Linked DNA regions of Planctomyces sp. SH-PL62. The protein of the gene in region 1 interacts with the protein of each later gene in a pairwise test. Links are inferred from orthologs where the notes say so. Each region holds a gene or a part of one and is shown on either strand. Other genes may lie near its edges.

What was found.
Region 2: the proteins of rho (region 1) and nusG interact in binary tests that used the Escherichia coli proteins (3 or more experiments, as listed by UniProt). The link is inferred for Planctomyces sp. SH-PL62 from one-to-one orthologs.

The regions. Positions count from the first base shown.
Region 1 is NZ_CP011273.1:4,559,339-4,573,023, reverse strand. What follows is about bases 10,753-13,685. They hold rho (transcription termination factor Rho), read right to left. Parts: upstream 13,222-13,685; coding sequence 11,284-13,221; downstream 10,753-11,283. Other genes in these bases: coaE (dephospho-CoA kinase), read right to left, coding at 13,508-13,685; ribH (6,7-dimethyl-8-ribityllumazine synthase), read right to left, coding at 10,753-11,166. Also shown: VT85_RS27750 (hypothetical protein), read left to right, coding at 200-760; VT85_RS17705 (hypothetical protein), read left to right, coding at 757-2,898; VT85_RS17700 (hypothetical protein), read left to right, coding at 2,910-4,085; VT85_RS17695 (sugar phosphate isomerase/epimerase family protein), read left to right, coding at 4,215-4,985; VT85_RS17690 (phosphotransferase family protein), read left to right, coding at 4,999-6,024; eno (phosphopyruvate hydratase), read left to right, coding at 6,054-7,379; VT85_RS17680 (fumarate hydratase), read right to left, coding at 7,439-9,067; VT85_RS17675 (hypothetical protein), read right to left, coding at 9,204-9,869; VT85_RS17670 (hypothetical protein), read right to left, coding at 9,905-10,222; VT85_RS17665 (hypothetical protein), read right to left, coding at 10,299-10,622; more of ribH, read right to left, coding at 10,696-10,752. UniProt on the Escherichia coli protein: Facilitates transcription termination by a mechanism that involves Rho binding to the nascent RNA, activation of Rho's RNA-dependent ATPase activity, and release of the mRNA from the DNA template.
Region 2 is NZ_CP011273.1:788,185-804,944, reverse strand. The notes cover bases 841-3,676. They hold nusG (transcription termination/antitermination protein NusG), read right to left. Parts: upstream 2,747-3,676; coding sequence 1,934-2,746; downstream 841-1,933. Other genes in these bases: secE (preprotein translocase subunit SecE), read right to left, coding at 2,994-3,518; rplK (50S ribosomal protein L11), read right to left, coding at 1,411-1,836; rplA (50S ribosomal protein L1), read right to left, coding at 841-1,184. In the rest of the region: rplJ (50S ribosomal protein L10), read right to left, coding at 1-430; more of rplA, read right to left, coding at 504-840; rpmG (50S ribosomal protein L33), read right to left, coding at 3,918-4,070; tuf (elongation factor Tu), read right to left, coding at 4,331-5,542; VT85_RS03095 (sigma-70 family RNA polymerase sigma factor), read right to left, coding at 6,628-8,307; VT85_RS03090 (hypothetical protein), read left to right, coding at 9,033-10,436; VT85_RS03085 (hypothetical protein), read left to right, coding at 10,558-12,282; VT85_RS03080 (FHA domain-containing serine/threonine-protein kinase), read left to right, coding at 12,707-14,020; phosphate signaling complex protein PhoU, read left to right, coding at 14,244-14,951; VT85_RS03070 (DUF488 family protein), read right to left, coding at 14,967-15,401; VT85_RS03065 (hypothetical protein), read right to left, coding at 15,432-16,166; VT85_RS03060 (DUF2784 domain-containing protein), read right to left, coding at 16,156-16,599; galK (galactokinase), read right to left, coding at 16,648-16,760. UniProt on the Escherichia coli protein: Part of the processive rRNA transcription and antitermination complex (rrnTAC). The complex forms an RNA-chaperone ring around the RNA exit tunnel of RNA polymerase (RNAP).

The DNA.
Region 1 (13,685 bases):
AATTGGGGTGAAGTGCGCCCCGCCGAACGCCGATTCCTGGACTGAGATGCATTTCTTGACGCACCCCGTCGGTACGCCTTCCGCGTGCCGCCGGGATGGAACGGCCGATCGGCCCCACGACCCACCGCACGGCACGGACGCCGCGAGCTGGTCGAGGATGGCCCCGGGAACACGAACGAGGAGAGGCGGCGAAGGGCGCATGCGCAGGGGATGGCGCGAGGTCCTGGCGATTCTGGCCGTGTCCGTGATGGGGACCCTGGCCCCCTCCGCGCTCGGCGTCGGACTTCGCGACGGCGAGGAGGCCCCACAAAGAGTCGCGCTGACGGTCGAGCTGAGCTGGGCCGTGCCCGCCGCTCCCGAGAAGAAGCCGGCCCTGGAGCCCCCCGCGCAAGACGTTCTGCTGGAGTTCTCCGACGGTCGCGTGCTCGAGGCCGTGGCCTGGCCCTGGGACGCCGAGCCCTCGCGGCGCGGAGACGGCGGACCTTCGCCGACCGACGCCGGCGCGTGGCGGCTGGGCTCCGAGCCGACCGGCCGCGTCCGGCTGAGGATCGAGGCCGGACTCGACTCGACCCTGGTGGTCCGTCGCGGCGAGCAGGAGGTCCGCTCGCCGATCTCCGCCGTCCTCGACCGCACCCAGACGGTCGCCCAGGATTCGGGACTGAGCCTGACCCTGGAGCGGGTCGCCTGGGACGTGCTGGCGATCGATTTCGGCGCGGGGGCCGAGGGGGCCTCGCCGAGCCCGGCGCGGCGGTCCCGGTGACCATCGGCTACAATATCCTCCAGCCCGACGCGATCGACGTGACCGTTCGGACGACGGCCGTGCTCCGGCCGATCGGCAAGCAAGAGCCCGTCTGGCAGTTTGAGCAGCGCGAGCTGCTCCCCGCCAATCGCCCCGATCCGCCGACTCGCATCTGGTCGGTCCCGGCCCCGACCCAGGAAGGGACCTACGTCCTGGAAGTCGAGGCGGCGTGGGAGGCGACCGGCGCCGGACCTCGTGAGGGGTCACGGATCGGTCGCCTGATCCGTCGTCGGAAGCCGGTCGGCGGGGCCAGCTCGGCCTTGCGTCGAGTCGTCATGGTGGTCCTCGCCCCGCAGAGCGCGAAGCCCTCGGTCGCGCTCCTGGGAGGGGAAACGCCCCTTCGCGAGGCGGAGATCGACTCCTTCGACCTCTCCCGGCTGCGCGGCGCCCGCTTCTCGGCCTGGGGCCGGTCGCCTTCCGTCTCCGGCGGTTCGGCGTGGGAGCCCCCCGCGGAGATCCTGGCCCAGGCGTCTCGTCACGAGAAAGAGCGGGAGTGGCTCCGTGGCTTCATCGCCAAGGCGGGCGCCGAGCCCGGGCGGCTCGCCGCGGCCGACGAACGGGGGCTGGCCTGGTCGGCGGTCTCGCTGCATCCCGCCCTCCACCCGGAACGTCCGCACCGCCTGACGGTCTCGGTCGCCGGCGGCGATCCGTCCGCGCTGGGGGCCCTGCTCATCGATCCCGGCTCGTCGGATCGCCGCCCGAAAGTGCTGCTCGACTCCTGCGGCGTCGGCTCCCCGGCCGGGAAGCCCGGCGCGACGACGATCGAGTGGCTCCTGTGGCCGGGCGCGGCCGAGCCCGTCCTGTTCCTGCTGAATCGCCATCCCACCTCCGACGTGACCATCGGCTCGGTCCGGCTCGTCGAGCTCGATCCCCAGCCGACCGACGCGAAGCCGCCGAGGGCGGACGCCGATGGTCGCGGGGTCGGGCTCCACCTGGCGGGGAGGGACGCGTTGGACCGCTTCTCGGTCTCTCCCGAGCCGGGCCTGGACGACCCCCTGACCACGGCGGAAAACCTCGCGAGCTACCTTGCGACCTGCGGGGCGACGTTCGTCGTCCTTCCCGAACGACTTGAGGATCGGCCCCGACGGCGACGGCTCGCCGGTCGGCTGTACGAGGATGCGACGGGGCCGGACCGGCTGGACCTGATCCTTCGCGTGCTGGCCCGAAACGGCGTCGCGGTCTGGATCGAGCCCGACCTCGGCCGCCCCGATGCGTTCCCCGAACTCCCCCCGCCCGACTCCGCCGAGTCGATCCAACAAGGCCTTGCGCGGATCGGGGCCACCGGCGAACCCGACGGCGGGATGTACCAGCCACTGCACCCCAGAGTCCGCGAGGCGATCAAGCGCCGGATCGTGGAAGCCCTCTCCGAGAGCGGGGGGCGAGCCGGCTTCGCGGGGGTGCTCGTCCGCCTGGGACGCGGCCCGACCTTGCTGGGGACGCCGGACACCGGCATGGACGACGAGACCTTCTCCCGGTTCGTTCGCGAGACGTTCGGGCCGGAGGTGGCCAAGGAGATCCCGGGCCTGGAGTCGACCGACCCCGGGCGTTTCGAGGTGCGGGCGAAGTACCTCGCGGGCGTGGGCCGAATGCCCTGGCTGACCTGGCGATCCAAGGCCGTAGCCGGGTTGTACGCCGAGTTGAACGAGGCGGCACGCAAGACCGCGCCCCGATCGATCCTCGCCCTCGCCACGCCTACGCTCGAGGACGGTCCGGTGGGCGCGGAGGCTCGTCGCGTGGACCTCGCGGGGCTCGCGCCGAGCCAGGCGTGGCGGAGCGTCGGGCTCGATCTGGAGGAGTGGCCGAAGGGACCGGAGGCTCCGGTGCTGTTCCGGGGGGCGGGACTGTCGGCCGACGACCTGGCCCGCGACCTGGCCGTCCACCCAGACCTTGACGAGAAGCTGCTCCCCTTCTCTCGGCGGGGTGTCTTCCTCCACGCCGAGCACGAACTTGTCCCGAGCGAAGGACGAGCCCCCCTCGGCGGCGCGTCGGGCCGAATCACGCGACCGACTGCGACGGCCCCCCGGCCGGGGACGCACTTGCGGTCGACGTCCCGACGGCCCACGCGGTCGCGGCGCTCGACGCCCGATGGATCGTCCTGACCGCGACGGCCGTGGCCGGTCGCGAGGAGCGGGTCCGCCGCTTCTCCGAGGTTTTCCGCCGTCTTCCCGTCAACGACCGCCCCGCCGCCGAGCCCGCCGCGGGAGCGAAGGATTCGGGCGTCGTGGTCCGGGCCCTCCCCGACTCGGGCCGAACGATCCTGGAGATCGTCAACGACACCCCGTACGCGATCCGCCTGGCCGGGGTCGTCAAAGGGGACCCCTCGGCGATCGTGGAGGACCTCGGACGTCGATTGAAGCTGGCCCCGCAGGCGGCCGATGGGGGGCGGCAACTGGTCATCGACCTGGCCCCCTACGGCCTGTCGGTCGTCCGGGTGGGCGCTGCGGGAGCCTCGCTGGAGAAGCCGACGCTTTATCCCCCCGAGGCCGTCCTGGCGACGATGGAAGCCCGCTTTCAGGACCTCTCGATCCAGCTCGCCACGTTGAACCGAGGGCTGGACAACCCCCTGGTGGAGCCGCCGAACGCCGGCTTCGAGCAGGAGCCGGTGACGCCCGCCTCGGCGACGGTGGGCGAGACGGCGACGCCGATCCCCGGCGGCTGGAGGCTCGACACGGGGGCGCGAGGCGGGGCCGCCGCCTCGCTCGACGAGGCGCAGCCGCACGCCGGCTCTCGCTCCCTCAAGCTGGAGTCTCCCCAGGGGGCGGCGTCCGTCCTCAGCGGCGAGTTCCGCCCCGGCGCGGGGACCAGCATGCTCGTCCAGGCCTATCTACGGGGCGACAAGGGGCAGAACGTCCGCATCTGGATCGAGGGCGAACACCAGGGCCGACCTTACGTCCGGCGATCCGAGGCCGCAGTCTCCACGGAGTGGCGGGCGCTCGTCGTGCGGGCGTCGGACATCCCGCCCGGGGGGCTCGCATCAGCCCGACTGCGGTTCGAATCGACCGGGCCCGGCACGCTCTGGATCGACGACGTCCGCGTCCTGGGAGAGATCGCCCCCAAGGCCGTGCGGCTCAACGCCCAGCGGACGCTCCTGGCCGCCTTGCAGGCGTATCGCGAGCAACGCTACGCGGAGTTCGCCCGCCTCGCCGATTCCCACTGGGCCAGGCACCCGGGCCTTCAGGCGCTCCTTCGGGGCACCAGGCCCGGCGACCTGTCGGCGGCCCGGGCCGAGCCCCGCGAGGACGCGCCGGCCGCTTCTGCCCTACCGGCCGATCGAACCCTGCGGTAAGATCGGCTCGCCCGGTGGAAGACCGGGCCCGCCTGGGAATCCCCCGGTCTTCGACGCGCCGAGAGGCTCGCCGCGACGCCGGGGGCGAAGTCCGGCGCGGGGCGCGGTGGGACGTAGGAGGAGAAGACGGTGTTCGTAGCCTGTAGCACGCTTTGCTTCGCGAATGAGCCCCTGGAGGCCGCCCTTCGGCACATCGCCGAGTTGGAGTTCGACAAGTTCGAGCTCGCCATCGTGGAGGACGGCCAGCACCTGCGCCCTTCCGAGGTCGGCGACGATCCGGAAGCGGCCATTCTGAGGCTCAAGCGAGGCCCGGCGCTCATCCCCTCGACCCTCTATCTGGATTTCGGACCGGTCGACTGGGCCGACCCCGTCCAGAAGAAGCGGTTCGACAACCACTGCCGGTTCGCCAAATTGCTGAACGTCGCCGTCCTCACGATGACGGCCGCCCCCGCGGGCTCGTCGCTGGACGCCGAGATCCAGCGTCTGACGAGCCTCTCGTCGACCGCCATGCGCCAGGGCCTCGTCCTGGCCCTCATCACGCATCGTGATTCGGTCACCGGCGACGCCGCCACGGCGCTGAAGCTCTGCAAGTCGGTTCCCGGGCTCGGCCTGACCCTCGATCCCAGCCATTACGTCGGCGGACCCTCCAAGGAATCCGACGTCGATCAGCTCTATCCCTACGTGCAGAACATCCACCTGCGCGACACGGGGAAGCACGCGAACGAGTTTCAGGTGCGCATCGGCCAGGGGCAGATCGAGTACGCCCGGATCGTCAACCTGCTCCAACGGGCCGGCTACAATCGCGCCCTGACCGTCGCGATCCTCGATCGCCCCGACAACGCGTTCGATCGCGAGGTCGAGGTCCGCAAGCTCAAGCTCCTCCTTGAAACGCTCCTTTGAGCCGGTCCCGACCATGCACGAATTGACGGCCGAGAATACGGCGGATTACCTCCGCGAGTCCGGGAGGATCGGCGCGGGGGTCCCCGTTTCGGTGCGCGAGCTGAGCGGCGGCGTCTCGAACGTCGTGCTGCGTGTGGACGCGGCCGATCGCGAACCATTCGTCGTCAAACAGTGCCGCGAACGGCTGCGGGTGGCCGTCGAGTGGCTCGCCCGGCTGGACCGGATCTGGGTCGAGTACGCGACGCTCCGCGTGCTCGCCGAACTCCTCCCCGCCGGCGCCACGCCCCGCATCCTGTTCGAGGATCGCGAGGAATACCTCTTCGGGATGACCTGCGCACCGGAGGACTCCGAGACGTGGAAGGCCCGGCTGATGCGCGGCGAAGCCGACCCCGAGGTCGCCGCCAGGCTGGGAACGCTCCTGGCGATCATCCACGCCCAGGCCCCTCGCCATCCCGCGTTCTCGCCGCGCCTCGCCGACACGTCGCTCTTCGACGAGCTACGTGTGGATCCCTACTATCGGACCACGGCGCGGGCCCATCCCGACCTCGCCCCGAAGTTCGACGCCCTGATCGCCGAGATGAATCTCCCTGAAGACCGCCGCGGCCTGGTGCTCGGCGATTTCAGCCCGAAGAACATCCTCATCCACGCGCGGGGGCTCGTGCTGCTCGACTTCGAGTGCGCCCACCTCGGCGATCCCGGCTTCGACCTCGGCTTTTTCCTCAGCCACCTGGCGCTCAAGCGAATCCACGGGGTGGTGGGCGACGCCGACTATCAACGTCTCGCAGCGGGTTTCCTGGCCGCCTATTTCGATGAACTGGGCGATCGTCTCGGTCCCCCGGCCGAGCTTTCCTCACGGGCGATCCGGCACACCGCCGCGTGCCTGCTCGCGAGGGTCGACGGCAAGAGCCCGGTCGAATATCTCGACGGGCCGAGGCGCGAGACGGCCAGGCGCTCGGCGCTGGCGCTCTTCGAGGAAGCTCCCGCCGATTGGGACGGGATGCACGAGATCCTCGACCGCGTCGGTCGATCCCGCTCCTGAACATATTTCGATCTCCGAGGTGATCCGCGATGCCGACTCTCCGGTCGTTGAAGGCTCGTCAGGTCCTGGATTCGCGCGGTCGTCCGACGGTCGAGGTCGACGCCTTCGCCTCCAACGGCGCGCGGGGGACGGCGATCGTTCCGTCCGGGGCCAGCACCGGCCGCCATGAGGCGCTCGAGCTTCGCGACGCCGACCCCGCCCATTACGGCGGCCTGGGCGTGTCGAAGGCCGTGGCCAATATCCATTCGACGATCGCCCCGGCGCTCCTGGACATGGACCTGGACGACCAGCGGGCGGTCGACGCCGCGCTGATCGCCCTCGACGGCACCCCGAACAAGGGTCGCCTGGGCGCGAACGCGCTGCTGGGCGTATCGCTGGCCGTGGCGCACGCGTCGGCGGCCTCCCGGGGCGAGGAGCTTTTCCTCCACCTGAATCGGCTCTGGAAGGCCCGTGCGAAGGGCCTCGGCGACGCCGTCCCGCAGGAGCCGACGCTCCCGCTGCCGATGGTCAACATGATCTCGGGGGGGCTGCACGCGGGCCGAAACCTGGACATCCAGGACGTGCTGTTCATCCCCATCGGCGCCGAGAGCTACAGCCAGGCTCTGGAGACGATCGTCGCCATGTACCGGGCGGTCGGCCAGGTGCTCGCGAAGCTCGGCATGGAATCGACGCTGGTCGGAGACGAGGGGGGATACGGGCCCCGCCTGAGCGGCGACGAGCAGGCGCTCGAGATCGTCGTGGAGGCGATGAACCTCTGCGGCCTGACCCCCGGCGAGCAAGGCGCGATCGCCCTCGACGTCGCCTCGACCCATTTCTTCGACGAGTCCTCCCGGACTTATCGCTTCTCGGCGACCGGCTCGCGGCCCCTGGACGCCGGGGCCATGATCGAGTTGCTCGCCCGCTGGACGGAGCGCTATCCGATCGTTTCCATCGAGGACGGCCTGGCCGAGGACGACTGGGAGGGCTGGAAGGCGCTCACGGATCGCCTCGGGAGCAAGGTCCAGCTCATCGGCGACGACCTGTTCGTCACCCAGACGGCGCGGCTCGGTCGCGGAATCGAGAACGGGGCGGGGAACGCCGTCCTGATCAAGGTGAATCAGGTGGGGACGCTCAGCGAGACGCTCGACGCCCTGGAGACGGCGCGGCGATCGGGCTTCCGTCCGATCGTCTCGGCCCGTTCAGGCGAGACCGAGGACGCCACCATCGCCGACCTGGCGGTTGGGACCGCGGCGGGCCAGATCAAGATCGGCTCCGTGGCGCGGTCGGAGCGTCTGGCCAAGTACAACCGCCTCTTGCGGATCGAGGAGGCTCTCGGCCGGGACGCCCGCTTCGCCGGACGTGCCACGCTCCCCTGAGCCTCGCCGACTCCATGCGGGCGCGCCCGAGGGGCGTCGCCCGCACGAAGGGGTTCCGGTCAGGCGACGACGGGGAGCTGCGAGAAGAACTCGTTCCCCTTGTCGTCGACGAGGATGAAAGCGGGGAAGTCCACCACCTCGATCTGGTAGACGGCTTCCATGCCCAGCTCGGGATATTCGAGCAGCTCGACCTTCTTGATGCTGTCGTGGGCGAGCAGGGCGGCGGGGCCGCCGATGGAGCCGAGGTAGAATCCGCCGTGCTTCTTGCAGGCGTCGGTGACGGCCTGCGAGCGGTTCCCCTTGGCGATCATGATCATCGAGCCGCCGTTAGACTGGAAGAGGTCGACGTAGCTGTCCATGCGGCCGGCGGTCGTCGGGCCGAACGAGCCGGAGGGCATCCCCTCGGGCGTCTTGGCCGGTCCGGCGTAGTAGACCGGATGGGCCTTGAGGTAGTCGGGCATCCCCTCGCCGCGATCGAGCCGCTCCTTGATCTTGGCGTGTGCGATGTCGCGCGCCACGATCATCCGGCCGTTGAGCTTGAGAGGGGTCGAGACCTGGTACTGGGTGAGTTCCGCCAGGATCTCCGCCATCGGCCGGTTCAGGTCGACTTTCACGCCGTGCTCCGCGCCCAGGCCGGTGCGGTATCGCGCGGGGATGTACTGGGCGGGGTCGCGCTCCAGGACTTCGAGCCAGACGCCGTCGCGGTCGATGCGGCCCTTGACGTTGCGGTCGGCCGAGCACGAGACGCCCAGGCCGACGGGGCAAGAGGCGCCGTGGCGAGGAAGCCGGATCACGCGTGCGTCGAGGGCGAAATACTTCCCGCCGAACTGGGCGCCGATGCCGCTCTTGCGGGCGATCTCCATGACCTTCGCTTCCATCTCCAGGTCGCGGAAGGCCTGGCCGAGCCTGTTCCCCTCGGTCGGCAGGTGGTCGAGATACTTGGCGCTGGCGAGCTTGACGGTCTTCATCGTCGCCTCCGCCGAGGTGCCGCCGACGACGACCGCGAGGTGGTACGGCGGGCAGGCCGCCGTGCCGAGCGAGCGGAGCTTCTCCTTGAGGAACTTCTCCAGGCTCGCCGGGTTCAGCAGGGCCTTCGTCTCCTGATACAGGTACGACTTGTTGGCCGAGCCGCCCCCCTTGGCGACGAACAGGAAATCATAGCTCGAACCGTTCGTGGCGAGGATGTCGATCTGGGCGGGGAGGTTGGTCCCCGAGTTGATCTCCTCGAACATCGAGACCGGGATCGTCTGCGAGTAGCGGAGGTTTTCCTGCTGATAGGTCTCGTAGATCCCCTTCGAGATCCACTCCTCGTCCTTGTGGCCCCCGGTCCAGACGCGCTGGCCTTTCTTGGCGACGACCGTCGCCGTGCCGGTGTCCTGGCACATGGGGAGCTGGAAGCCGGCGGCGACGGCGGCGTTCCGCAGCAGGGCGATCGCGACCCCCTTGTCGTTCGGGGAGGCTTCGGGATCGTCGAGGATCGCGGCGACTTGCCGCAGGTGGGCGGGACGGTAGAGGAATGAGACGTCGCGGAGGGCCTCGCGCGCCAGGAGCGTCAGCGCCTCGGGCTGGATCTTGAGGATCTCGTCGCCGTCGAAGGTCGCAGTCGAGACCAGGTCCTTGCCAAGATTGCGGTATTCGGTCGTGTCGGGACCAAGCGGGAAGGGGTTTTGGTAGGCGAATTCAGGCATTGCGGTTCCTCCAGCAACCCTCTGGCGAGGAGGCGCGGAGCGGGACTGCCCGCGACGTCCGCGCGAGGGGCTGATGAACCTCGATTTTAGGGGATTTCCGCCCGCTGGGACAGGTCGGTTCAACCGCTTGACGGGCTCACCCCTTGAGTTCCAGAGTCGACCAGAGGCTGGGATTCTCCCCGAGCGGGAAGTCCCGACCGATGCCCAGGAATTGATCCTCGCGCTCGGCGTCGGAGATCTGGTAGGCGAAGCCGAGCTTGCGGTTCGTTTCGGGATCGAAGCCGTGAAGGGCCGCCGCGGGGAGGAACAGCTCGAACCGCCAGCCCTTCTTGATCAGCTCGGAGCGATGCGCGAGGAGGGAAGGGGAGGTGAGTGGGGCGTCGGCCGTGGCGCGGGCGATCGGCCGTTGCTCGACCTCGGCGGTGAGCGTCTTCTTGTCGCGGCCGAGCGTCATACGGCCCTGGAAACGGTGACAGTACCTGGTCGCCCGGCTGACGTTCCGGGTGTCGCGCGTGTCGATCCAGAAGACGACGTTCGCGAAGCCCTCGGCCCGGTCCGGCGTCCTGGCATTCGCGCCGAGGCCGTCGGCGTCGACCGTGATCCCGATCCCTCGCGAGTTCCAGCCGACGCGCACCGAGGCCCACGAACTCCGGCCGTCGAGCGCCGCGAGGTCGGGGATCGCGCAGTCGTTGGGAAGGTCGAGCAGGCGGCCGGCTTTCCCTTCTCGCGGGAGATCTTCGACCCGAGGACAGGAGGCGGAGACCCGGAACCAGAAGGCTTGCGGCAGCAGGACCGAGGACATGGCGAGGCTCCGAAGTCGTCGTCTCAGGGATGGGCTCAGTCGAGCGTTTGATCGATGTACGGCTTGCGGCTCGGGGCCGTGGTCATGGCCGACGTCAGGATCATCCAGACCCCGATCGCGACGAGGAAGAACGGGAGGCTGAACCGCATGATCGCCCAGAAGCCGACCAGGATGAGGATGATCCCGGCGCGGGCGGCGCTCCGCCTCCTCGGCTGGGCGTAGGCCTGGACCAGCGAGACCGCGCCGGCCAGGAAAAGGATCCCGGGCCAGAACTGTCGCGAGGCGAGCAGCAGCCCGATGCCGATCAGCCAGATGCCGGCCGAAACCGCCCTCGTGTCGTCCCGATGCATCATCCTCAACGATCCGGCCTCCCATGATCCTCGCGTTCGTCGGTTCGCTCCGACGAGCCTCCGGCGACCTGGACGACGGCTATTCGAGCGAGAGGTCCACCCTCGGCTTGCGGGTCGACGAGGACGCCCACAGGGATGAGGCGACCATCCAGGCCCCCGCCAGGATGAGGATCTCGACGAGCCCCAGCCGACAACCGATGAGTAAGCCGAACAGGATAAGCACCATCCCCGCCCGGCGCGAGTTCCTACGCTTCGGGTCGTAGATCGATTCCACCAGCCGGACGGAACCCACCAGGAACAAGACCTCGGGCCAGAACCGCCCGCTGAAGAGCATGAATCCGATCCCGACCAGCCAGAGCCCGGTGGTGAGCTGCTTCGAGCGAGCCGACTCGTGATCCCCCACATCGTCCTCCCGTCCAACGGAGCATTCCGGCGCACCCGATCCGACCACAAGAGGGTTCGCGGCTCGGGCCCGGTTATTGACCGCCGATCTTTCCGAGGAGATTGACCATCTCGATCGCCGCCATCGCCGCCTCGCCCCCCTTGTTGCCGGACTTGAGGCCGGAGCGGTTGAGGGCCTGCTCGACGGTCTCGGTGGTCAGGACGCCGAAGATCACCGGGACGCCGGTGGCGAGCCCGGCCTGGAGGATGCCGCCGGCGGCCTGGCCGGCGACGTGGTCGTAATGGCCGGTCTCGCCCCGGATCACGCAGCCCAGGCAGATGACGGAGGCGTGCGCCCCGGACTCTGCGAGCTTGCGGGCGACCAGCGGGACCTCGAACGAGCCGGGGACCCAGTAGACGTCCAGGCGGTCGTCGGCGACCCCGTGGCGCACGAAGGCGTCGCGGCAGCCTGCCAGCAGCGCCTCGGTCACCAGAGAGTTGAAGCGGGAGGCGACGATCGCGAACCGGCCCGAGGGGGGCGAGAAATCACCTTCGTAGATCGGCATGGGCGTCGGGGGGTTGGGGGATCGGCTGGGAAACGGAAAAGGTCCGGCCGGGCCTCCTAAGAAGCCCGGCGCGGACCCGGTGTCGGTCGTGGGGACGAATCCGGCCGGAAGACCAGTTTACGACAGGTTCATGCTCGACAGGAACTCGCCGTTGGTCTTGGACTTCTTCATCCGGCCGGTGAGCAGCTCCATGGCCTCGACGGGGTTCATGTCGTTGAGGACGCGACGGAGGATCCAGACTCGGCGGAGTTCGTCGGCGTCCATGAGGAGCTCCTCGCGCCGCGTGCCCGACTTGTTGACGTCGATGGCCGGCCAGATCCGCTTCTCGACCAGGCGACGGTCGAGGTGCAGTTCCATGTTGCCGGTCCCCTTGAACTCCTCGAAGATCACGTCGTCCATGCGGCTGCCGGTGTCGACCAGGGCGGTGGCCAGGATCGTCAGGCTGCCGGCCTCCTCGATCTTGCGGGCGGCGCCGAAGAACCGCTTGGGCTTCTGCAGCGCCGAGGCGTCGATGCCGCCGGTGAGGATCTTGCCGGAGTGGGGCGCCTCGGTGTTGTAGGCGCGGGCGAGCCGGGTGATCGAGTCGAGCAGGATGACGACGTCCTTGCCGAACTCGACCATCCGCTTGGCCTTCTCGATCACCATCTCGGCGACCTGGATGTGTCGCGAGGCGGGCTCGTCGAAGGTCGAGCTGATGACCTCGGCCGTCGGCCCTTTCACCGACCGCTCCATGTCGGTCACTTCCTCCGGCCGTTCGTCGATCAGGAGGACCATGACGTAGGCTTCGGGGTGGTTCGTCAGGACGCTGTTGGCGATCTTCTGGAGGAGGATCGTCTTGCCGGTCCGAGGGGGCGCCACGATCACGCCGCGCTGGCCGAAGCCAATCGGCGTGACGAGGTCGACGACCCGCATGTTGATTTCTTCGTTGGTCGTCTCGAGCCGGATGCGGCCCTGGGGGTGCAGCGGCGTGAGGTCGTCGAAGCCGACCTTCTCGCTGAGCTTGTCCGGGTCCTCGAAGTTGATCGCCTCGACCCGCAGGAGCGCGAAGTACCGCTCGTTCTCCTTGGGGGGGCGGATCTGGCCCGACACGATAGCGCCGGTCTTGAGACCGAAGCGGCGGATCTGGCTGGGGGAGACGTAGATGTCGTCGGGGCAGGGCAGGTAGTTGTAGTCCGGGCTGCGGAGGAAGCCGAAGCCGTCGGGCAGGACTTCCAGGGTCCCCTCGCCGTACATCAGGCCGTTCTGCTTGACCCTCTCCTTGAGGATCTTGAAGATGAGGTCCTGCTTCTTCAGCCCCATGTACTCGGCGATCCCTTCGGATTTCGCCGTCTTGATGAGCTGAGGCATCGTCATCTTCTGGAGCTCGGTGAGATGGATCTCACCGCGCTTGATGTCCTCGTAGCGATCGTGGATCGCCACATCCCCGAAGACGTCGTCGTCCTCGACGTCGGGGAACGCTTCGCCCGCGCCTTCGCCCAGGGACGGCGAGGCCGACGGAGAAGGAGATCGTTCGGGCTTGGTGGACGTCGAGTAGTCGCGATCGCGGGAGTTGAACGAGGCCTCGCGCTCCGGGCGCTCGCGGGAGCCGGACGCCTCGGGCTCGCGAGCCTCGCGGACCCGCTCGCGGACGGGCGGGGCGGCCTCGCGGTCCCTGTCGCGATCTCGATCCCGATCGCGCGAGAGCGGGATGCCGTCGTGCGCGGGGGGCGGCGAGGCGGCCTCGCGTTCGGCGCGGTCGCGGGCGAGGCGCTCGCGAAGGGTCATCCCCGGCTCGCGCTCGGGCCGCTCGGCGGCCGGTTCGGCGCGGTCGCGGGATCGGATGAACCGGATCGGCTCGCGGTCGGCCGGGCCTTCCTCGCGATACGGTTCGCGCGAGGGGCGCTCGCGGTAGGTTTCGGAAGCGGCGGGCGACTCGGAGACCGGCGAATGATTGGGAGTCGAGGCGGAGGCGGATCCGGCGTTCTCGTCTGAAGCGGGCGGAGGGGAGGCCGCGGCGGTCTTGCGGATGCGGGAGCTTCCAGAGGACTCGCGGCGGGGGCGTGTCTCGTTAGGCATGATGAACCGTTCTCCTGAACAGACTAGACGAGTGGATCAGCCGAGCCGCGGATGCGGGATATGGCACGGGGCGGGGCGATATCGGAGATCGTTCGAGCCGTGAGCCCGTCCGGCTTTGCGACGGTTGACGGACCGACTCGAAGCGGGGGATCGCCGGATCCAAGGCGGGTTGACGAAGAGCATGACCGAGGTGAAGCCTTTGAATAGCGAGGGACGGCGAATTGAAGGATCAGGAGAGTCGAGCGCGGGGAGGCATGTCGGCGTCGAGGGGCTGGAGCGACGATCCTCATGGATCAAGTCGCAGTTCGTGACGAGCTGGCGACGGACCAGCCCCGGGCGAATCGCTCGAGGTCGGGGCCGGAAGAGGTCGCCCGGCGCATCGGGACTCATCCTCGAGCCAGGCGACGAATCGATCGACCTTCGATTCCAAACATGAAGCGTCCTCGTCATTGACTAGAACGTAG
Region 2 (16,760 bases), 3.8 Mb from region 1 along the record:
GGGCGAGGGCCAGGGCGGCCACGCGGCCGATCAACTCCTCGCGACTCGGCAGCTTGGTGATGTCCTCGACCTGGTCGGGTCCGATCACCACGCCGTCGACCGCGCCACCCTTGATCTGCGGCTTCTTCAGCTTCTTGAGCTGCGCCGAGATCTCCTTGGCGAGCTCGGCGGGACCGGCGCCGCCCCAAACCAGGACCGAAGGCCCTTCGAGGAACTGCGACAGCCCTTCGACGCCCAGATCCGTCAGGACCCGGCGCGCCAGAGTGTTCTTCAGCGTCCGAACCTTGATCGACTTCTTGCGGAGGTCCATTCGGAACTGGTGTTCGCTGACCGCGTCCAGCCCCTTGAAGTCGATGATCAGCATCGACCGGCTCCCCGACAGCTCGTCGCGGAGCTGATCCATCATCAATTCTTTTACGTATTTGCTCATGGCTGGGACCGTGGTTTCCGTCTCGTCGTGTTCGATAAGTTTCGACGCAACCGTCGATCAGGAGTGGGCCCGATCAGGCGGAAACCCGGATCCCGGGGCTCATCGTGGCCGAGACGGTGATCGTCTGGATGTACGTCCCCTTCGAGGTCGCCGGCTTGATGGTCCGCAGATACGCGAGGAAGGCGTTAATATTCTCGACGAGCTGGTCCTCCGAGAAGTTGATCTTCCCGACCGGGACCGCCACGTTGCCCCCCTTGTCGTTGCGGAACTCGATCTTGCCGGCCTTGAACTCCCGCACCGCCGAGGCGATGTCGGTCGTCACGGTGCCGGACCGGGGCGAGGGCATCAGGCCGCGAGGGCCGAGCACACGTCCCAGCGGACCGACGACGCCCATCATGTCGGGCGTCGCCAGGGCGACGTCGAAGTCCATCACGCCCCCCTTGATCTTCTGCGCAAGGTCGTCGGCACCGACGATGTCGGCCCCGGCCGCCCGGGCCTTCTCGGCGTTGTCGCCCTGGGCGAACACCGCGACCCGGACCTCCTTGCCGATGCCGTGCGGCAACGCCACGGAACCGCGGACGTTCTGGTCGCTCTGCCTAGGGTCGATCCCCAGGTGGGTCGAGACCTCGATGGTCTGGTTGAACTTGGTGGTGTTGAATCCCTTGAGGATCTTCACCGCCTCGGCGAGCGATAGGACGGCGGTGTCTTTCACCTTCCCCGTCAGCGCCCGATATCGTTTGGACCGGAAAGCCAAGTCATCACCCCTTTCGCCCTCCTCACGGGAGAGCTGCCGCCTTCGTCATCAATACCACACTCGGCCGTCGGCGGGCGGTCGCGCCTGGATCGGCCGGTCGGCGTCCCAGCGGGGCCGGGACGCGAGGAATGCGAACAACATTTCGTCGTCGCATTCCCGATCGATCAATCGCCGCGAGAAGCCATTCCCCTCACGGCGGCGAATCGACTCGAATCCGTCAGCGTAATCAGTCCTTGATCTCGACGCCCATGCTCCGGGCGGTGCCGGCGACGACCCGACAAGCATGGTCGAGGTCGCGAGCGTTCAAATCCTGGAACTTGGTCTCGGCGATCTTCCGAACCTGCTCGGAGGTGACGCTTCCAACCTTCGTCTTGTTGGGAACGGCCGAGCCCGAGGCGATACCAGCGGCCTGCTTCAGGAGCACGGCCGCCGGGGGGCTCTTGGTGATGAACTCGAAAGAACGATCCGAGTAGATCGTGATCTCGATGGGGATGATCGTCCCCTTCATCTCCTTGGTCCGTTCGTTGAACTGCATCACGAACTGACCGATGTTCACGCCGTGTTGACCGAGCGCGGGCCCGACCGGGGGCGCGGGGGTGGCCTGACCCCCCGGACACTGCAGCTTGACCTTCGCCGTCATCACCTTGGCCATCGCGGATTCTCGCTCCCCTGGGGTCTCTTGCTTTGATCGTTCTCGCTTGCGATTCGATCCCTCGCGCGACCCGATTCAGGGTCGCGAGGGAGGCCGCTCAGAGCCGTTCGAGCTGCCAGTACTCGAGATCGACGGGAGTCGGGCGGTTGAAGATGATGAGCATCACCTTCACCAGGCCTCGCCCCTCGATGACCTCTTCCACGGTCCCCTCGAAGTTCTCGAACGAACCTTCCTTGATCTTCACGCGGTCGCCGCGCTCGACGTCGATGCGGACGGTCGGCGACTTGGCGGTGGTCTGCTCTTCCTGGTGGTTGAGCATCTGATTGACCTCGGTCTCGGTCATCTTCGTGGGCGTCCCATGGGCCCCCACGAAGTCGCCCACCCCGGGAGTCTCCCGGATCAGAAACCAGGTTTTCTCGTTCAGCTCCATCTGCACCATGATGTAGCCGGGATACGTCTTGCGTTCGACGATCCGCTTCTTGTTGTTCCGAATCTCGGTGATCTTCTCCGTCGGAACGACGATCCTCGGTTTTCCCTCGGGCGTCACGCCGAAGTAGCGCTCGAGGCCCTGGATCTTGACCCGACGCTGAAGCGCTTCGGAGATCCTGTCCTCACGCGAACTCTGGACTTTGAGGACGTACCAGACGAGTTCCGGCGGCGGGTCCGCGTCGGGATCCACTTCGGGCGTCGTCTCGCCGTCATCTTCGTCCTCGTCATGAGGATCCGGTTGCGCGGAGGATGCCTGGGAGGGCGGGGCGAGCCTCGAGCGGCCGCGGGCGGCACCACCGTCCGGGGTCTCTTCCTCCACTTCGACCGCCGGGTCATCCAACGAGGCGTCTTCCACCGAGGGGGTCTCGGGCGTCTCGTGGGGCGGGGTCGATTCGTCGAACTCGTGCGTCGGTTGGCTCATGGAACGTAATACGGCGCGTTTCAGAGTACAGGTCGAGGGGAGGGTCGAGACCGGGGCGTTCGATTCCGTCGGCGCCGATCATCGGTCACGGGTCGCCACCTGCTGCGATCGTCCAGGAACGGGGCGAGAGGTGGGGAATCCACTACCATACACCAGATCGGCAGGCTCCGGAAGTCCAGAATGCGGATCGACGGGCGATGCGTATTCGGACGGGGGCTGGATCGGCGTATCCACGAGGGGATGGCCGTCAGGAGGTCGAACCGAACCCGCCGGCTCCGCTGAACTGAAGAACGCCGATCATTCGCAGGAGGAACAACCAGAACCAGTCCACGACGAAGAGGTAAACGGCGAGAAGCAGCACGGTCGCGAGCACAACCAGCGTTGACCGGTAAAGATCGTCCTTGGTGGTCCAGGAGACTTTGTTCATCTCGGCTTCGGTAGCGATCAGGAACTCGGCGAAGACCGGATACTGGACCACCCGGAAGACGACCCAACCGAGTATCGCGGCCAGCACGGCCGGGATGCCGAGACGCCAGCCCGGCGAGTAATCGAGGGATGCCTGATAGGCGTTCCAGACCCCTCCGGCAGCGAGCAATCCCAACGCCAGCCCAGTGTAGAGGCGGGCGTACCAGCCCTGCTTGGGCTTGTACAGTTTGGCGCTGAAGAAATTACCCATGAACTGGGAGAGGGCTCCGAGCGACCCTCCCTTCGGCTTCCCTTGGGGGGTCTTGGTCGGTTTCTGCCCCGACACTTCGTCTTTCACTTTACCCATGTCGACCGTTCCATTCGGAATGGGGAAACCGCAGGCTCCAGCAGGCCGGTGATCGGGGCGGATGGATGAGGCGCGCCCCGAGAGGACCGTGCGACGGACGACCGGGACGAGAAGGGCCGCAAGGCCGAACTTTCGCCGGACTTATCGCCCCATCCCCAAGGTGACCGCCGCCTTGCTCCAGGGCGGCGGTCGAAGCACGAGCGGAGGGAATCGAACCCCCAACCGCCGGTTTTGGAAACCGGTGCTCTGCCAATTGAGCTACGCTCGTGTGGGTCGGGAGGATGTCTCGAGGAATTCGTCCACGGCTACCGTCGGCACCCTCAGGAATAGGACCGACGAAGCCGCCGTTCTCGCGTTGAAGTTCCGCTCCGAGAGATCCCGGCTCTCGAATCCGCCGTGTTACTTCTTGCGCGATTCCTTGTGCGCCGTGTGCTTGCGCTCACGGCTGCAATACTTCTTCAGTTCCAGACGGTCGGCCCCGCGGGTCTCCTTCTGGACGCGGTAATTCTTCTCGCCGCAAGCCGTGCATTCGAGCCAGACGTATTCACGCATCGCGATAAAACCCCGGTTCCGGCCGTCGATTCGGACTCCGCCGGACTTCTCCTGGAACACTCGCGGTGCGGAACCCGATGCCCCGTCTCTGTGGGCGAGCCGGGCGTCCGCACCTTGTAATCGGACATCGAAACCACGTCGCAAGGACGTTGCGGCGGTCCTCCCGGCCGGATGAACCGTCGGACGAGGAGGACCGTCGCGATTCTAGGAAGCGGCGGTCGAGCAAACGTCGGAGGGGCCGGGGCCCCTCCGCATCGAGATCACTCGAGGATCTTGGTCACGACGCCGGCACCGACCGTCTTGCCGCCTTCGCGGATGGCGAAGCGGAGAGCATCTTCCATGGCGATCGGGCTGCCCAGCTCGACCGTCATCTTGATGTTGTCGCCCGGCATGCACATCTCGGCCTCGCTGCCGTCTTCGGACAGCAGGTTGAGGATCGAACCGGTGACGTCGGTGGTGCGGATGTAGAACTGGGGACGGTAACCCTTGAAGAACGGGGTGTGGCGTCCGCCCTCTTCTTTGCTGAGGACGTAGACCTCGGCCTCGAACTTCGTGTGGGGCGTGATCGAGCCCGGCTTGCATAGCACCTGCCCGCGTTCGAGATCGTTCTTTTCCACGCCGCGGAGGAGAACGCCGACGTTGTCGCCAGCGACGCCTTCGTCGAGCGTCTTCTGGAACATCTCGACGCCGGTGACGGTGGTCGGCTTCTTGACGCCGAAACCGATGATCTCGATGGCCTCGCCCACCTTGACTCGACCACGCTCGACGCGGCCGGTGCCCACGGTGCCGCGACCCTTGATCGAGAAAACGTCTTCGATCGGCATCAGGAACGGCTTGTCGATCTCACGGACCGGGTCCGGGATGTACTCGTCCATCGCCGCGACGAGGTCGAGGATCGGCTTGGCCGCGACCGGATCGGCGGGATTCTCGAGGGCCGGCCGGCTACTGCCGCGGACGATGGGGATCTCATCGCCGGGGAACTTGTAGTGGCTGAGCATCTCGCGAAGCTCGAGCTCGACCAGCTCCAGAAGTTCCTCGTCGTCGACCAGGTCGATCTTGTTGAGGAACACGACCAGGGCCGGCACGCCGACCTGACGAGCCAGAAGGATATGCTCGCGGGTCTGAGGCATCGGGCCGTCGGCCGCGGAGACCACCAGGATCGCCCCGTCCATCTGGGCGGCGCCGGTGATCATGTTCTTGATGTAGTCGGCGTGACCCGGGCAGTCGATGTGAGCGTAGTGACGCTTGTCGCTCTCATACTCGACGTGCGAGACGGCGATCGTCACCGTCTTGGTGGCGTCGCGGACCGTGCCGCCCTTGGCGATGTCGGAGTACGACTTGCTCTTGGCCTGACCGCGCGCGGCCAGCACAGCCAGCAGGGCGGCCGTCAGCGTGGTCTTGCCGTGGTCGATGTGCCCGATCGTGCCCACGTTGACGTGAGGCTTGGTTCTGGTGAAAGTTTCCTTGGCCATGTGCTCAGCGCCTTTTCGGCATTCTCGAAGTCAAGTCTTCGGCGGGGATCCATCACCAAGCCCCACCCGCCGGCCAGGTCCGTTTCGGACGGCCTCCCCACGACCGGGGCTGGTCGCAGGGCAAACTCCTCAACGCCCGATCACGGGCGACCGACCCGAAAGCTGCCGCTGGGATTTGAACCCAGGACCTCGTCCTTACCAAGGACGCGCTCTACCAACTGAGCCACGGCAGCGTGTTCGCGATGAACGTCTTAGCGTGAGGAAAAGAGCTCGCATGGACCCGGCGACCTGAGTCGTCGGATCGGTCGATTTCGCCGGAGCAGAGCGGGTGATGGGAATCGAACCCACACAGCCTGCTTGGAAGGCAGGGACTCTACCATTGAGCTACACCCGCGTAGAACCCTCATCCCGGCTGAATTTCTCTTTGTCCCTCGAGCTCCCTTCCTAGCTGACGACGATTCACATCGAGTGGGTGGAGCAGGATTCGAACCTGCGAAGGTAGAACCACCAGATTTACAGTCTGGCCCCTTTAGCCACTTGGGTATCCACCCGTCATTCCGTCCCTGCCGTCGCGATCCGAGAATCGTGCCGTCCGGGGATCCTACCACTTGAGAAGCTCCATCCAGTAGAGCTGGCGGTGAGAGTCGAACTCACAACCTACGGTTTACAAAACCGTTGCTCTGCCGGTTGAGCTACGCCAGCGGCGTTGAGGCCGGGAAAATCCCATTATATCGGGCGGCCTACCGGTTTCAAGCTCATTCTCGAACCGAGTCCGGCGAGGCACGGTCGGCGCGTTGGATCAATGTAGCGAGTCCCCTTCCCTCGAGCAAGGGGGGGGCGGGAAAATCCGTCTCCAAAGCACCCAACGCGTGTGAGATGAAGGGTTTGGAATTCGCCTTTTGGACCTCGCCTCGCCGATCCCTTCCTTCCCTTCGAGGGGTTCTGAGGGTCACCGCTGCTCTTTGACCGGGGATTGCGTTGAATCTGTGCTGTAATGAGGGACGGCCGGACGCGGAGGAGCGGGAGCTCGATCCGGGTCCGGCCGTGAGTTTTCGATTCGTTGCACCCCATCCGCGAGGCTCGGCTCAGAGCATCGGGAGGTCGAGTTTCTGTTCGCCGGCGATTCGGCGGAGCTTGTCGACGCCTCGGGATTCGATCTGGCGGACGCGTTCCTTGGTGATGCCGAGTTCGCGGCCGAGCTGTTCCAGGGTCCGCTCGGAAGTGCCGCCGAGTCCGAACCGACTGGTGATGATCAGCTTCTCGCGATCGTCCAGTCGGTCGAGCATGCCTCGGATCGCCTCTTGCATGCGCTTCAGGGCGCTTTCGTATTCGTGCTCGTCGATTCGGTTGTCGGCGGCGGCTTCGAACATCTCCTCGTGGCCGGTGACGAACCGATCACGGCGGTAATTCTCTTCGGGGATGGTCCGGGCGTAGTTCTTCATGATCGCCCACGAGGCGTAGGTGCTGAATTTGTTGCCTCGGGCGTAGTCGAACTTTTCGACGGCGCGGATGAGGCTCATATTGCCGTCGGAGACCAGCTCGAAGAAGTTGTTCGAAGGTCCGACGTGTCGCTTGGCGATCGAGACGACGAGCCGCAGGTTGGCGCGAATGATCTGGTTCTTGACGGCCAGGGCCTGTTCCTGGAGGGCGTCGATCTTATCAAGGGCGGCGGTTTTGGCCTTGGCCGGGTCGAGCTTCTCGCGGAGCTTGACGGCTTCGCTCTTCAGATAGTTCATCTGGCGGAACAAATGGGCTTCCTGTTCGCGGTCCAGGAGCGGCACTTCGTACAGGCTGGCGAGGTAAGGCGGCAGTCCCTTGGGGGCTTTGGGCCGGCGCGGGGCCTTACCGTCCGCGGGCGCGGGGAGGGGGGCCAGGATCACGGCCTTGGCCTTGGGCTCCGCGAACGTGTCGTTGCCGATGAATTCGAGTTTGGTCTCGAGGATCCGCTTTGCGCGGACCTCGTTGATGATGCGATAGATGCTGGATCGCGTGCGGCCGGACTCGACCGCCAGGTTCTCGGCGGAGACGCCCATGCGGTGTCGAAGATAGATCTTGGCCTTCATGTCGTCGTCGAGCGGCGTCGTGGAGGGGCCGAAGATCGCCCGATCCGGATGTTCGCGATCGTACGCCTTGAGGGTTAGTCTCACCGTCTCGGTCGAGCGTGCCATTTTCCTAGCGATCCTCCGCGCGACTTCGATCAGGCCGACCTCGCCCGACCGAAATTGCGACATGCGACGGGCGCGGCGGATGATTTCATCGCGTTCCGCGTCGGTCAGTTGCCGAAATTTCGAGCCACGTTCCACCTGGCCGCGATGCTCGGCCACGAACCGTTGAAGGCTGGATTCCAGAAATCCGACTTTGGCCCGCCCGTCGATCACGAAGCGACGTGCCACCAGGCCCTGTCGTCGCCAGCGCGTCACCGTCCGCGTGGAGACGTTGAATCTCTTGCTCACCTCGTCGACGGTTAGCACCGGTTCGGCCGCCTGCTCGACCGGTTGCCGGATCGTCGCCGAGAGATCCTCCACAAACTGCCGGAGGTCGCGTCGCGCCTCGTCCCCCTCCAGCATCAGGACCGACCCGTTGTCGGGCCGGAAGCCGGTGATGCGGAAGCAGAGGTAGTCGTAGGGGTAGCGTTTGGTCTGCTCGATCTCGCCCAGGAGTTGCTCGGCCCGTTCAACTTGTTCGAGCCGCCGCTCTCGGGGAGCGTATCGCGTTTGCTGGTCCTTGAGTTGCTTCATCGCGGGGTGGCAGTACATTCGTCCCATATCCCACCTCCGCGAAGGAAAACCTGGACGATTTCCACTCCAAATCGTCGTCGATTTACCGATTCGGCCGTGCATCCACCCGGCCACTATTATTGGTCGCGATCAACCCGCCCAGGGCGACGTTCGCGATAAACCGCCGTAGCGTGCCCAACCACCTCGGTGGACCGATCAGGATGTTCCGCGTTCGCGATCTTCGGACACATCACACTCTCTAATACGTTCGTCCCGCGGATAGTGATCGATATTTTCGCGAGGATCGTTCTTATCGATGAAAGATCCGGTCGTGGTCCAGGGTCGCCGCGCTCCTCCTTTCAGATATCTAGCCCGGAATCTTGCAAATCCTGTACCGAGGTCCAAATCCTTGCGGTCGAGGGGTGGCGATGCGATGGCTCTGTCTGACCAGACGAAAGAATGGGACTTCGTGTTCGCTGGTTTTCCCCTGGTTACCGCCTCCACCGGGTTGATCATCTGGGAAGACGGGGGGCCGCCGGGTCTGGGACACGGAAATGGGAAGTCATTCGTCGGATCATCGGAATTCTTGCAAGCGTGGTCGGAACGCTTGGGGGAGCGGGGCCGTGCGAAGTCGGAAATCCGGGCGACGGCCCGAAATTGACAGGCAGTGGCTGCTCCCCATAATGGTCGCGGGTTTCGCCGGGCGGACCCTTCATGGATCGGTCGAGAATTTTCCGGAACGGATCGCGGACGTCCGCCGGGGGAGGTCGAAGATGGGCCGGAGCGGGCTTCGGGCGAGCGAACTGAAGCGGCTGCCGGCGCGATTCCTGGGAATCGCGCTGGTCGCCGGGGCATGGACGGGGGTCTTCGGATCGGTCGTGGATGATGCGATCGTCCTTGAGGAAACCGCGTCCCCGGACGAGGTGACCGCCTGCCGGATCGAATTGAAGGCGAGCGGGCTGTACCGGCCGCCGCTTCCTCCCGAGGCGATGACGCCCGACGCGAAGATGCCCAAGCCGCTGGACGTCGACATCCAGACCCGGATGGTTTATCGGGAGCGGCTCCTGAAGGGACCGCAGCGGCGTTCGCTGCGGCTGGTGCGTCAGGCGGCCTCGGCGATCAACGGCGAGGTCCGGCCCGCGGCCCTGGAGCTGCGCCCGGAGTTGTCGCTTCTGATCGCCGAGCGGCGCGTCCCGGACGGCGCCGTGACGGTGGCGAGCCCTTCCGGCTCGCTGACTCGCGGCGAGTTGGAGTTGGTGGAGAGCCTGGGCGATTCGCTCTGCCTGACGGATCTCTTGCCCGAGGGGCCGACGGCTCAGGGCAAGTCCTGGCCGATCCGCAAATCGGCCCTCTGGGCCCTCACCGGATATGACGCGATCACCTCGACGACGGTCGAAGGCGTGATCGAGTCGGTGGCCGACGATCGCGTCAGGATCGGCCTCAAGGGGGAAGTCAAAGGTTCGGTCCTGGGTGCCGAGGGGACCTTGACCTGCGAGGGCTGGTTCACCTTCGACCGCAAGGCGGGGTTGATCGACGGCCTGGAGTTGAACCGGACGGAGAGTCGCCAGCCGGGGGCGGTCGAGGCGGGGCTCGATCTCAAGAGCACGTTGACGATCGCCCGGCGCGCGGGGATCGAGGTTCCTTCGGAACTGTCCGACGCCTCGCTGGCGGCGCTTTCCCCCGATCTGACGCCGGGGAGGCTGCTGCTCCAGCTGATCGCGCCGGACGGTCGCTACAACTTGCTCCACGAGCGAAACTGGCACATCTACTGGGACGACAAGAAGCTGGTGGTTCTCAAACGGTATGAGAAGGGCCGGGTGACGGCCCAGTGCAACCTCGTTTACGGCCCTCCGGCCGGTAAGGGGAAGCACCAGGACGTCGAGTCGTTCCGCGAGGACGTGAAGCGCGCGCTCAAGGGCCGCTTCAGTCAGTTCCTCGGCGCGGGGGAGGTCGAGGGCGACCCGGAAGGAGGCTTCCGCTACAAGCTGGGCGTCCAGGGCCGCCAGGACGACCTGGGGCTCCTGTGGTACTACTACCTCATCGCCAGCCCCCGGGGGGAGCAACTCCTGGCGACGTTCACCCTCATCGACTCCGACGCGCCGGCCTTCGGCCAGGAAGACGAGAGGATCATCGGATCGCTCCAGTGGAACGATCCGCCGCTTGCCGTGGGGCGTTGAACGGCGGTCCCGCCCATGAAAAAACCCGTGGGGTTCCCCCGAGCTGGACCGGAAAGCTATGGTGGAACGGGGGAAGCGATCCCGACGACACCGGGTTCTTCAACATGAAGGGACGCCATTCATGATGGGCGAGACGCGAAGACGGGGGCCGTTCCGGCGCGAGCCGGGACGAGGCGCGGGCAACTCCTGGGGATTCCTGACGACGGCTTTCTCCTGGGTCCTGGTCGTCGGCCTCCACCCAAGCTTCGCGACCGCGCAGGCCCCTGAGCCGGCTTCGACTCCCGTCCCGGCGGCCGACGAGGCCGCACCGACCGCGGAGTCCCCCGACGACGCGGCCAAGCAGGGCGAGGTCCAGCCGTTGAGCCTTCGATATCGCTTCGGCGAGCGATATACCGAGACCCCCGATCCGACGCGCCCGGAATGGATGACCCAGTATCAGGTGGGCGTCCGCGAGAAGATCAAGGTGGCCCGCGAAAAGCCCCAGGGCGCCCCCGACCGCGCCGAGACCACGCTCCAGTCGATCTACACCGAGCGCGTCATGAAGGCGGCCCCGAACCGGACGGCCACCGACGTGGTGCGGCGGTACGATCGCGCCCTGATCACCACGACCCTGCCGATGCGCCGGCAGTACCAGAACCCCAAACTGCTGGAGCAGTTGAGCCTCTGGTATCGGCTCAAGCCCGGCAAGCCCATCGAGCTCTATAACTTGACCGACGGTCGGGTGCTCCGTCAGGTCGAGTTCGATCGGATCACCAGAAACCCGTTCCTCCCCCAACTCGCGACCCTGCTGCCGACCACTCCCCGTCGGGTCGGCGATCACTGGCCCGTCCCCAGGTCTTCAGTGGCGGTCCTGCTGGGCGAAACGCCCCTGGAGGATGGCTACGACGTGGAGGCCGAGTTGACCGACGTCCGCGGCTCGGCGACCGACGCCGGCACGATGACGGCGGTCTTCGAGGTCAAGGGGCAGCTCAACGTGCTGGATGGACCGGTCGCGATGAATGCGCGAGTCCACTTCGTCTTCGCTCCCGCCAAACCGGCCCAGCCCGCCGTCCCCGAGCCTCGGGAGCAGGCGGGGGTCATCGACGCCGAAGGCTGGATCTCCGAGATTCGGATGGCGGAAGTCCTGACCACCCCCCTGCCCGACGACGAGACCGGTCGGCTCAACCAGACGCAAACGCGCGAGTTGATCGTCGCGCGTCGAGTCGGGCCGTCGGCGATGGGACCCGAGGCGACGCTCCCCCTGGTGGCCCCCGACGCCCCCCCCGACGACGAGGCCCATACCTGGGTGACGTACGACGATCCCGAGGGCCGGTTCCACCTGGCCCATCCCCAGGGGCTTCGGATCGCGCGAGCCTACCCCGAAGGAGGCGTCGACCTGGTCGACCGCCGGTTCGACGGCCAGGATGTGATCTCGATCGCCCTCGCGGCCAAGTCCGGCGACGCCTCGCAGGACCGCCTCGTCACCGACCCGCAAGAGCAGCGCAAGGCGCTCGCCGAGCAGTGGCGGGCCCAGGGCCAGGAAGTCCTGATGGGCGACTCCGGCTGGTTGAAGGAGGACGTCTGGGGCCCGCTGGCACGCAAGGTCTACCGGATCGAGGCCGCCCTGAAGCCCGCCGGCGCGGCTCCGGCGGTCCGGGGCAACCGGATCTATCTGGATCGCTACATCGTCCAGTTCACCCGCAATGAAACCCTGATCGTGACGGCCATGACGACTCGCGATCCCCACGTCCCGTTCCGGGACCAGGCGGAATCGATCATCAAAAGCTTCACGTTCGGCCCCTCCGAACCGGCGCCCGGCGCGTCGGCCTCGCCCAACGAGTCGACGCAGCCATCGCCTGCGCCTTGACGCCGGACCGAGGTCCCGCGAATCGGGCAGCCTCCCGAATGGAGGACGGGGGCCGGCCGTCCGATCGCCATTCCCCACGATTCGGGACGATGAATGCTTGCCTGAGTTGAGAAAATAAGCGTTTCACGGTCCGATCACGTGACATCGGGATACTATGAAAAGGGAGACGACGTTGCGGCGACTTACGCAAACGTTCGAATCCCCCACGTCGAGGCGTGGATCGGACATCGTCGCCCGGCAGGGCCAGGCCCCTCGGCCGATCGCGTACGATGTCCCTTCCCGCCGCGAGAGGCGTATCCAGTAGCGGAAGCCGCTCCCGTTTCGTCGAGTGAACGACCAGGACGAATGGCCGGGATCGCTCCGAAGCGTGTGATCTCGCCCCCTGTGGGTGCGAAGGGCTCGGATGATCTCACGGAATGCCGATATGCGCGTGATCCTGGAAGTGCTGAAAGGCCCAAGGTCGGGTCGGACGTTCGTGTTCGACCGGCACGACACGTTCATCGTCGGGCGCTCCCAGTTCGTCCATTGTCCGATCAACGATGCGGCCCTCTCCAGGGACCATTTCCTCATCGAGATCAACCCGCCCCGGTGCGAGCTGCGGGATCTGGAGAGCACCAACGGGACCTTCGTGAACAGCGAACGGATCGAACGGGCGAGGCTGGCCTCCGGCGATCTGATCGCCGCGGGTAAGAGCCTCTTTCGGATCGTCGTGGAGCCGGGACGGGCTTCCCAGAAGCCTCGATCCCCTTCCTCCAGCGTCGCCATCCCCACCCGCGAGCCGATCGTCTGCACCGGGTGCGGCTGCCCGGCGCCCATGAACCTCACGGTCAGCAGCGGGGGCGTGTCCGGGCTCGACGAGCCGGTCGAGTGGTGGTGCACGGCCTGTCGAACCGAGGCCGCCGCCGTCCCCCAGCCGGTCCCTCATTACGCGACGATCCGCGAGCTCGGCCGCGGCGCCATGGGGGTGGTCTACCAGGCCCGCAACATCACCAGCGGTAAAATGGTCGCGCTGAAGCTGATCACGCCCGAGGTCGCCACCACCCGCGCCGCCATCGAACGCTTCCAGCGAGAGATGTCCGTCATCAGCCAACTCCGCCATCCCAACATCGTCGAGTGGTATGAGCAGGGGATGACGCGGGGGCAGTTCTGGTTCGCGATGGAGTACGTGGCCGGCCCGAACCTGGAAGCCCTCGCCAAGATGGACCCCGGCCGGTATCCCACCGACCAGGCCTGTCGGCTGGCCTGCCAGATCCTCAAGGGGCTGGAGCACGCCCACACCGGCGGGTTCGTCCACCGCGACATCAAGCCCGAGAACATCCTGATCGGCCAGACCCCGGAGGGCTCGGTGGCCAAGATCTCCGATTTCGGCCTGGCCAAGAGCTTCCGCAGCGTCGGCCTCTCCGGCCTGACGTTCTCCGGCGAGATGCGCGGGACGATCCCGTTCATGCCCCCGGAGCAGATGACCGAGTTCAAGACCGTCCGCCCCCAGGCCGACCTCTACGCGACGGCCGCCACCCTCTACTACCTGCTGACCACCCAGTTCATCTACGACGACGTCGAGGGGGGCGGCGACCTGATCAAGATGCTGCTGGAGGATCATCCCATCCCGATCCTCGACCGCCGCCCGGACGTCCCGCGCGGCCTCGCCGCCGTCGTCGGCCGTTGCCTGGCCCGCAATCCCGACGAACGACTTCCCGACGCCGGCTCCATGCGACGGGCGCTGAAGCCCTTCTGCTGAGCCGACGGACGACCTCGGCTCGCCGTTCCCCCCTGCCGCCGTCCCGGCGTCGGCGACGTCCAGAATCGGCGTCGGCCCCAGGAAGCGACGGCGTCGACGGGGTTTCGGGCTTGAATCCGTCCCGCCTGACGAAAACAATGAACGCTGTCAAAAATCGGTCGGATCCCGCCGCGCCGTGGCCCGGTCCCGTCCCCGCGGATCTTATTCACCAGGAGGGCGATTCATGGCGTCGAGCCGATCTCAGGAAGGGCGGGCCGCGACGGGCGGCGTGCCTCGTCACGCGTTTCGCGAGCAGGACGCCGTCTGGGCCGAACTGCTGGCGCTGGGACAGACCGTCATCGGCTCGCTCGACAAGAGCGTGCAGGCGGTCTGCGACGGCCGGATCGATCTGGTCTCCGAGGTGAAGGAAGAGGAAGAGGAGACCGACCGCAAGGAGGTGCGGATCGAGCAGGAATGCCTGCGCGTCCTCGCCCTGTTCGAGCCCGTGGCGTCCGACCTGCGACGGATGGCGACCATCCTGAAGGTCAACCGCGACTGGGAGCGGATCGCCGACCTGGCCCTCCGCGTCGCCCGCCGCGTCCGGAAGCTCGGCCGCAAGTTCCCCGAGCTCGCCCCCCCCGACTCGCTCAAGGACCTCGCCCGCGACGTCCTGGTCCACGTCAAGGCGTCCTACGTCGCCCTCGTGGAGATCGACTCGACCAAGGCCCGCGAGGTCATCATCGGCGACCAGGTGATCGACGAGAGCTATCGCGCCGTCCGACGCCAGCTCAAGGACCAACTCGCCGCCCGCGCCGATCAGCTCGACGGCTGGCTCCTCCTGCTCAACTCCGCCCGCAACCTCGAACGCATCGCCGATCACGCCACGGGCATCGCCCAGACGGTCGTCTTCCTCCAGGAAGGGACCATCATCCGCCACTCAGACCCGGCCTGACACGGCCTCTCGCGGTCATTCGATGTGTTCCACTCGCCAGCCGCCGCGTGCCGCCAGGTACGCGGCGACGGCCCCGCGATGGCACTCGGCGACGCGCTTCTCGGCGCACAACAGGCAAAACGTCCCCGGCAACGCCACCAGCCGACGGGTCAGCAGGTCGCCCGCGCGCTCGACCAACTCGCCGTACGGGGCCGTCCAGTCGTCCATGTCCAGGAAGACGTTCCCCAGCTCCGGGAACGACCGATAGCCGATCCCGGCGTCGGCCAGCAGCTTCTCGATCCCCTTGTCCGCCGTCTTCGCCTTCGTGTACGCCCCCAGGCTCGCCCGGTCGGGACGAAGCCGGACGTCGGCCACCGTCTCCACGCCGTGCGCCCGCAACAGGCCCACGAACTCGTCCGGCGGCCTTCCGCCGTAACCGATGGTGAAAAAGGTCCGGATCGCATCGGTCATGGGCGGGGAGTGCTCGATGGTCGAGAACGATCAGTCATTCCAGTAGTCACCCTCTATGGCATCAACACGTCCGGCCTCCAGGTGGACCCAGCGCCGCCAGTAGCTGCTGGTCTCGCTGCAACCCAGCGTGTAGAACCACACCTCGGTCCCGCTGCTCCAACGGCCCTTCCGCAACGGAGGGCCCATCAATTCTTCCACGTCGTCCGCCGACATCCCGATCACGATCTGTCGGAATCGCGCCTCGTCGTAGCCGACTGCATAGACCGTCTGCGAGGCGTATAGCGCCCAGTACATGACGAGCACGTAGGTCGCCACGCCCGCGACGGATGCGGCCAGCTCGCGCCTCGTCTGTGGGATGATGGCGATCGGCTCGCCATTCGGCCGGGGATATCGTCCGTACGAGGCGTATCCGGCTCGTATGAGGGAGCCGAGGCCGAGGCTGATCGTCGCGGGGACGACCATGAAAAGGGCCCCACGGGCCTCGTACGAATACTCTCCGACGTAGGGCGGGCCGTAGCCGTACGCGATCGCCCCCAACTGGACCAAATACGGGCTGATCCCGAGCGGTAGCCAGCATCGCCAGGCGCGCCCGGCGTGGCGAAAGCCCAGGGCGACGCCGGTCGCAAAGGCCGCATAGAGCCAGGTCGCCCATGCCCCCTCGGAGGCGATGTGGATATCGGCCAGGCCCAACAACAGCCCCGCCAGCGAGGCCTCGAGGAACGGGAACCGCGGGGGCCCCAAGTTCGCGAGGTTGTCACGCAGCATCGCCGGCCCTCCATCGCGGCGGGGCGACGATCCAGACCCCCAGTACGGCGAGCCCGAAGCCGAGGTAGACGACCGTGAACACCCACGGCTCGGCCTGGAAGAACATGATGCGGTGGACCCAGTAGGCGATGAAATCGCCCTCGGTCGTGGTCTGGCCGGCATGGACGCGGAGGCGGTGCTCCCAGACCGTCAGCGGGCAGGGAACGCCCGCGAGCGACTCGCCGACGACGATCACGATCATCCCCAGGTGGATCAGCCGGAACCACTTGTTGCGCACCCATTCCCAGCGGAACGCGATCCCCAGCAGGATCGCGAGCAGCCCGAGCACCAGGAACGCCACCCAGGCGAAATGCACCAGGGCGATCAGGTTCGCGAGGAAGATCGGGCTGATCAAGGGCTCGTCGGACAGTTTCGCGAGGACGACCGGGCCCATCCGAGACTCCTTGAAGATGAGGCCGTCCAACGGAGCCCTGGTGGGCCGTCAGCCTTCGAGCGGTCGGCTCGACGCGCCTTCGGCGGCGCGGCAGATGTGAACGTCGGCTTCCAGGTTCTGGCGTTGGAAGTAACCGCGGCGGACGGCCTCGGTGAACTCCT